One region of the Paenibacillus sp. Y301 genome, then DNA from elsewhere that is predicted to be linked to it. Evidence: riboswitches for the same ligand, from Rfam matches in the RefSeq annotation. Region 1 holds a riboswitch; the other holds the start of a gene.
What was found. A riboswitch is a leader RNA that binds a small molecule or an ion and turns the genes downstream of it on or off. The one in region 1 is predicted to bind cyclic di-AMP.

Region 1 (4,187 bases):
TTATTTGAAGATCACTTGGAATTAGTTCTACCAAGACAACACCCCCTTGCCGAATCACCAGCCATTCATATGAACGATTTACATGAGACACCCATGATTATTTTCTCAAGTGGGACATGGTATCGTAAATTAATGGACGACTTATTTGAGAATACGGGTATTATGCCTGATATTCGAATGGAGATCGACTCGTTTGAAGCGATTGTCCGCTTATTACCTACTTGTAAAGCTGTAACATTATTACCCAAATCTTATCTACATCAACAACTTATTGACGATAATGATCTCAAAGTTATTCATATCCCTGATCTCAAAGAAACACGACGAACGACATCCTTAATCTATGGTGAATATACCGAGTTAAGTAAGGCTGCACGGCAATGGATCGAAGAAACAGAATCCTTATTTAATCGCCTAGATTTATGATTTTTATGATTTCACCAAAAAAAGAAACACAGAGAAGGTCAAGGATAATCTCCTTGACCTTCTCTGTGTTTTACGTTCGCATTTTTTTGAGAAATTAGCTACCTCTACCGAAAGTGGTTCTATTCCTATTTAATTGTCATCCATGAGTTCATTCTCAAAATTTTCAATATTCTCGTTAGACCCGATAATGACCATAATATCGCCTGCTCGAACCTGATCCATTGCTGTAGGCGCCACAATAATGCCAGTTGATCTATGCAAAGCCACGATGCTACAGCCAAATCTAGTACGAATATTTATCTCTGTGAGTGTCTTACCATCAAGACATAACGGAGCGTTCATCTCTACAATGCTGTAATCTTTCGAAAGTTCAATATAATCCAGTAAGTTCGGAGTTACCAGTTGATGTGCAACCCGAATGCCCATATCTCGCTCAGGGTACACTACTCGATCTACTCCTAGTTTCTCCAATGCTCTTCCGTGAAGAACAGAGATCGCTTTAGCAACGACTGTCGTTACTCCTAAATCTTTGAGCAGTATGGTTGCAAGAATACTCGTCTGGATGTCTTCTCCGATAGCCACAATACCACAATCGAAATTACGAACACCTAACGATTTCAGCACTTCTTCATCTGAGGCATCTGCCACAACAGCATACGTCAGTAACTCACTCATATCACTTACAATCTCTTCATTTCGATCGATCCCTAGCACTTCATAATTCAGTGCCATAAGTTCTTGAGCAATAGAAGACCCGAACCGCCCCAATCCAATAACGACAAACTGCTGTTTCTTCATCTCTCTTTCAATACTCCTTTAATCATCTCAATTTCTCTTCTACCCTATAATAATTTTACCCTCTGGATGACGATATAACTCTTTGCCTTTCTTCGGACCCAGTGCATATGCCAGTGTAAGTGGTCCAAGGCGACCTGCAAACATCGTTAGACTTATCAGAATTTTACCCGCTAAGGTCAGATGTGTGGTTAATCCCATCGTTAACCCTACTGTACCAAATGCAGAAGTTGTCTCATACAATATCATTAGAAAACTACTGTCTTCTGTCGTAGAAAGTATCATCGCTACACTCATTACAAGCAAAAGTGCAACTAGTGTAATCGTGAGCGCTTTAAATATACGTTCTTGCGCAAACCGGTAGCGAAACAATACGATGTCATCTCGTCCACGTAACATGGAGATCACAGCACCAATAATAAGCGTAAACGTTGTTGTCTTGATCCCACCTCCAGTAGATCCTGGAGAAGCCCCAATGAACATAAGTATAATCATAAAGAATTGAGATGCCTGTCTCATATTACCCAGATCAAGCGTATTCGCACCTGCAGTTCTTGGTGTAACCGATTGGAAGAGGGAGCCAAGGATTTTGCCACCCCAATTTAACGACCCTAATGTTCTTGGATTAGAATACTCGAATACAAATATAACAATGGCTCCGAACACGATTAGAAAGGCTGTCATGGATAGTACTACTTTTGAATGTAAAGATATCCTACGCGTCTTTCGGAAATCGACCATGTCAGATAGAACAATGAATCCAATTCCTCCAGATACAATAAGGAACATCACCACAAAGTTGACGATTGGATCATATACATAACCTGTAAGGCTACGGAAGTCACCGAATAGATCAAATCCAGCATTGTTAAACATTGAAATGGCATGAAAAATACCAAAATATAAAGCTTTTCCAAAGGGCATATCTACTGCCCATCTTACAGTTAACAGAACAGCAGCTGATCCTTCGATAATAAGAGAAAAGAGTAATACTTTTCGAATCAGTCGTACTATTCCTTCCATTGAGCCCTGATTCATCGCTTCTTGAAGGAGCAAACGGTCACGTAGGGATATCTTCCGTTTCAACAGAAAGGCGAATAACGTAGCCATCGTCATAAATCCAAGTCCGCCCACCTGAATGAGCATAATAATGACCACTTGCCCAAATGTGCTGAAGAACGTCCCCGTGTCCTGCACGACTAAGCCCGTAACGCAAGTCGCTGATGTTGCTGTAAACAATGCATCAATGAAGGCGAGGGGTTTACCCGTCGTATTCGATATGGGTAAGGTTAACAATACCGTTCCCAGTAGTATAATGGTAGCGAAACCAATAACTAGAATTTGTGGAGGGGATAATCTGAACCAACTATACTTCCATTTCACACGCTTCACCCCTTTTTAAATCAACAAAAAAAGACACTGGAAATCCAATGCCTCTCGGTTGGTTCCTGCTTGCATATCGCCTACGAGGTTAGCTGACGGATTCGGGTATGCACAGCTTACCCTATTCGTTCATTCAACAACGAAATTCACCCCACAAGTAGATAGACTAAATCGTCTCTACAAGAAATGGTTCCCCCGTATTTCATATGAAAATTTGGCGCATTATTAAATTGCATTCCGATTATAATCTTTATCCAGTAACTGTACAAATTGATTTTCTGGACAAATGACTGGATATGGGTTAAATATAAGCGAAAGAACGTATCAGAACAGTGGTTCTCTCTCCATAAGTATGATTACCTTCTTATTCATCTGCTTTGCACCATTTCGAGTTACATTTGCTGGATTTACCGCTAGAAGCTATGCTATGTTATCGTTACTTATAAGAGCATCTAACGAAGTTTATGTTTTCGATGTAAGTTTTTACGAAGTATTACCAAGGAGTAGCGCTCAAAAACTTTAAGTTTATGCTTTCGATGTAAGTTTTTACGAAGTATTACCAAGGAGTAACGCTCAAAAACTTTAAGTTTATGCTTTCGATGTAAGTTTTTACGAAGTAATTCTAAGAAGTAGCGCTCAAAAACTTTTAGGAGGAAATTAAATGAATTCTACGGGACAACCTTTGAAACTTAATATCAACTATAAGGTTCTCGGTCTATGTGGGGTTATCGGTCTGATTCTGTTTATGATATTGCAAGTATTCCCCAGCACCGCATCCGATACACTGGAGCAACCAAGCAAAGAATTAATCACTAAGGATCAAGCAAGAATCGCGGCCACACAATATGCTGAGTCACAACTTCACATTCATGTATTGAGTCAACCCGATGATACTTTGGTCACCTATCAATCTGACTCAGATTTATATGGTTATTTATCTAAAGAGAAGTTAATGGAGAAATACAATACTACTTTCGATCATAAATATCCAACCGAAGTTTACCGCGTCCGTCTGAAAGAAGGTAATACCAATAACTACCTTAATATAGATGTACATATGAATACAGGAGATATCGTATCCTTTTCTCAGAAGAAGAACTCGCCCCTTATTGAACCTACAGAGGAATCGATCAGTACAACAAATAATGTAAGACTTGCAGAACAATGGCTAACCCAATTAGGATATGATTCAAAGACTCTCCAGATCACAGAAAATAAAAAATCGACCCTTACCTATTCGGACTTAAATACTACGATTGGCGAGGCCGTATTACAATTGAAGTTCACTTTCGGATCAGACAGGATCGTCTCCTTTGAACCTTCCTTTTCGATTCCGTCAGAACATACATCTTATGTAGAAAAAGAACACACCAAAGCCGTTTGGATGACCATGCTCGGATATGGACTCCTCACTTTAGCGCTTGGCATACTTGCTATTGTATATAGCGCAATAACGAGAAAGCATACCTCTTTTGTTCGAGGAATATTCCTGAGTTCATTCTATTTCATTGTCTCCATGCTAAGCACATTAAATATGTTGCCCGCCTTGGAAGCCGAGGGACTGACGGGATTAAGTCTAACGT
Region 2 (4,187 bases), on a different contig from region 1:
AAATGATGAATGTACCACATCAAAGAAATGCAGTTCATCCTTTGCATCCACCGGTGGGTGTTCCCGAACCGTAAGACGAATGACGGCAGAATCCACATTCGGTTGGGGTATAAACACAGTGTTCGGCACAGTACAGATCAACTTTGGTTCACTATAATATTGAACAGCAATGCTAAGGCTACCGTAATCCTTGCTTCCTGGTGAGGCTGCCATGCGTATAGCAACTTCTTTTTGAATCATGACAACAATATGCTCAAGTGGGAGTTTACCTTCCAGAAGTTTCATCAAGATAGGTGTCGTAACGTAATAGGGTAGATTAGCTACTACGCTGACCTTAGATACATCTTTAAAGTTCCGCTCAAACAAATCAGGCAAGTCTACTTCGAGTACATCCGCTTGTTCTACCTGAACATGTTCATAAGGCTCCAACACTTCTTCTAATATTGGAATAAGACGTCTGTCAATCTCCACTGCTGTTACCGTACCTGCTGTTTGTGCCAACCTCTCAGTAAGTGCACCGATCCCTGGGCCAATCTCTAGAGCCCCTTTTGTGGGATCCAACTCAGCTGCATCCACAATTTTGTCTAAAATATTCTGATCAATCAGAAAGTTCTGACCTAGACTCTTCTTAAAAGAAAAACCATGACGTCTGATGATATCCTTCGTTCGCCTTGGTGTAGCAATATTGTCTAACTCATTCATATTCTTAACCTCCCTCTTCAATTTGGGCGAGGGCACTCACGAATTCATCACGCGTAATTTGAAATATAGCGAGACGCTTCAGGAACTGCTTGCCGTTACAATACCCAATTCCAAGAATGTTACCCATAGCCATTCTACGAGCAGCTGCATCAGGGTGCACCATCAGACCTGCTTGTACAAGGTCCTCCAGGTCTATCAGGCTCTCCACCCCTTCATAGGACGTATGAACCCGTGCTAATGCATGACGGATCGCTTCTGGCGATGCATTCTCTACACCAATATCACCTTTACGCGTGGCATCAACCTCGGGAATGAACGCATGCTTACATCCCTGCACACGAGATGCAATAATTTTGCGAATCCGCTCACCGGCGTGATCAGGATCGGTAAATATAATAACACCTCTACGTTCTTGTGCTAGGGCAATACGCCGTATCGTACGTGCATTAATTGCTGAACCGCCTGTTTCGATTGTGTCCGCTTCTACAGCCCTCTTAATGGCCGTAGTATCATCGCGACCTTCCACGACAATGATTTCTTTAATCATGATGATTCTTCCCTTCAAAATCCAGTATAACAACAAAAAGAAGAGGAGTTATCCTCTTCTTTAACATGACATCCATATGACCCTAATAGTATAGCATTATAACACCATTGTAAAACGTGTTTAGTTCAATTCCGGCTTGATCGGTCCAATCACATATACCGTTTTTCCGGACTTTCTTCCGAAATTACGTGCATTCTGTAAGGAATCATAATACACGTCAATTTTGTTCCCTTTTATAGCGCCGCCTGTATCTTCTGCACGACGGAAGCCAATACCTTCAATATACACCCACCACCCAATAGGGATAACTTTAGGGTCAACCGCAATGGTGCGCCCTTCTGTAACGCGTGTACCCGAAGCTGTCTTCGTACCTATTCCTGGTTCTTCAGAAGAATAGGCAGTCATAGAAACATTCTTAAGGACTTTCTTATATGTGAAATCGACTCCAGCCTTACTAGTCTTGTTATTCTGACTCACCTTTGTAACAGGGCTCTTCTTGCTGGTTTCTTTCTTAACTACTTTTGGGGATGCTATTACGACTGGCTTAGGTGCTTCTACCTTTGTACCTACAGCAATAACCTTATCTTGCCTGGTACTCCGCACTTCTTTACCAACTACCTTCATCGAGACAAACTGACCATCTTGAAATATCTTCTCGACATGATGGACAATGGCACCTGGCTGTCCATTTTGAACCACCTTAACATTTCCTTTTAGAATCGTAGGGTCTGAAGTCTTGATCACCTGAAAGGGGACTTCCTCTACGCGATCTACAATCTGTTTGTTAATCCGGACAACCTTGATATCCAATTGATTGGTAACTTTAGTTGTCAGTGCAGGAAATACCTTATCCGATTCGTTGAGAGAAACACCCATTTCCCGAATAGCCTCTTTCACCGAACCCTGCGTTGTAAGTATGGGATGGGATTTACCATCAACGGTAACATTAATTTTACTTGCCCGTTGAATTTGAACCTTATCCCCATCTTTAATTGTACCGTTCAATGCCATGGACACCTTATCTTTGGGTCCTAGTATGATGGCTTCTTCCTCAAGCATTTCTCGCAACAACGTATGATTTGTCTCAATGGCTTTAACCTGACCGTCTACCGACACATATACTTGTTTACGCGTTTGAATGCTGATTAATAAAAGAGCCATCAGGGTAATTGCAATTAAAACAATAGCTACAACAGAAATATTACGTACATATTCATGCTTCCAACGCGTTGCGTAAGTCATGCTGGATGATGATGAATCATGGGTTTCTTCATTCAAAATGCCCACTTTCCGATCCTCCTTCATAGCCTCGCCGTCTATGTAACCATATATGTAATCTGCGATTGACGTGACTATTTTAAATTTTTACAGGATACTTAACCACAAGTGTATCCTGCATCCTGTACCAGTCTGCTCGTGATGATTGTCACCCCCTGTTAAACAAGAGTATGATGACAATATTGTCTTTATTCAAAAATAAAAGAAGCCATAAGAAAGAGTTAGAGGAACTCTTTCGTGGCTTCCCGATCATGAATAGACGGAATTTGCATACACGAGGTTGCCTCTCTTCATAACGCTTACGAGGTTAGCTGTCGGGTTTGGACGAAAGAGAGCCGCCCGATCTTAGGTCTACCGCTCATGGCGGATGCCCTTGAATTCACCCCAAAGATCCAATAAAAGAAATCAAATACGTCATCCACCTGATATTTCATCAGTTTTTCTGCTCGTATTGGTTCCCCCGTTCTCCACACAATTGGAGATTTAGCGAGACTGGTTCAGGAAAATAATAAGCAATCAAAAAACGATCTACTCTTATCACTGAAAAGATAATATCGTGTTTTCATGCAAGTTGTAAAGCACTAATCAACCACAAAAATACGAATAAATAGTTAAAATATTGTAATATTATCGCTTTATATCATCATAAAACAAGTATTAGTCGCTTATTCTTCCTCTTTTGCTACATTTCCTCTCGTTTTTAACAAATCCCAAATAGTGACAGTGCATTTTGGGTAGTTATTTGGGCTAATTCTTCAATGTCAACCCCTTTAATCTGAGCAGCCGCTTCTGCCACTAACCTAACATGAGCAGACTCATTTCTCTTCCCACGATAAGGATGGGGAGTAAGATATGGGGAGTCTGTTTCGATCAATAATCGATCCATTGGAACCTGGGCTAATACCTCTTTTGGTTGCTTCGCATTTTTAAATGTGATGGGCCCACCAAATGATAAATGAAATCCCATATCAAGACACATTTTTGCCGTTTCCCAACTGCCTGAGTAGGAGTGCATCACCCCACCAACCTCGTGTGCTTTTTCCTCTCGTAAAATTCTTACCACATCTTCATGTGCATCTCTATTATGAATGACAATAGGCATGTTAATCTCACGAGCAAGTCCAATTTGCTGGCGTAGTACTTGTTGTTGAATATCTTTAGGTGAGGTATCCCAATAATAATCAAGTCCAATTTCACCAATGGCTACAACTTTCTCATGTTTACACAGGGACGCGATCCATTCCAGATCCCCTTCTTTCATCGTAATGGCATCTTGTGGATGCCATCCTACAGCAGCATAGATAAAATCATATTTCTCAGCTAGTGCCATTGTCGTCGGGATTGTCTCCCGATTAAAGCCAACATTTATCATTTTACCTACGCCATTTTTAACTGCACGTGCAATAACCTCTTCGCGGTCCTCGTCGAATTGCGGTGCGTCAAGATGAGTATGTGTGTCGAACAACATCATGGTATAACCCCCTCTTAATCTGGACAAACGCAAGCCTTTTATCAATAATCTTCAAAAATATGGGCAATAGAAGGAGAAAATAGCGATAAAGCCGCCTTCAACTTCTGTTCAGGATAATATAGGTGACATTTACCGCGATGTAGACCACTAATAGATCTTACAATTTCTGACACTTCAGAAATTTCTTTT

Region 2: another riboswitch for cyclic di-AMP. It lies ahead of AC1D69_RS22875 (resuscitation-promoting factor); the one in region 1 lies ahead of AC1D69_RS05730 (TrkH family potassium uptake protein).

The regions. Positions count from the first base shown of each region.
Region 1 is NZ_JCAIUL010000002.1:482,373-486,559, reverse strand. Features, by position in the region: gene AC1D69_RS05740 (LysR family transcriptional regulator) at 1-426, shown strand, start outside; gene AC1D69_RS05735 (potassium channel family protein) at 556-1,224, opposite strand; gene AC1D69_RS05730 (TrkH family potassium uptake protein) at 1,264-2,604, opposite strand; cyclic di-AMP (ydaO/yuaA leader) riboswitch at 2,668-2,834, opposite strand; gene AC1D69_RS05725 (CPBP family intramembrane glutamic endopeptidase) at 3,266-4,187, shown strand, end outside.
Region 2 is NZ_JCAIUL010000020.1:45,965-50,151, forward strand. Features, by position in the region: gene rsmA (16S rRNA (adenine(1518)-N(6)/adenine(1519)-N(6))-dimethyltransferase RsmA) at 1-702, opposite strand, end outside; gene rnmV (ribonuclease M5) at 707-1,249, opposite strand; gene AC1D69_RS22875 (resuscitation-promoting factor) at 1,370-2,536, opposite strand; cyclic di-AMP (ydaO/yuaA leader) riboswitch at 2,809-3,026, opposite strand; gene AC1D69_RS22880 (TatD family hydrolase) at 3,228-3,998, opposite strand; gene AC1D69_RS22885 (HD domain-containing protein) at 4,040-4,187, opposite strand, start outside.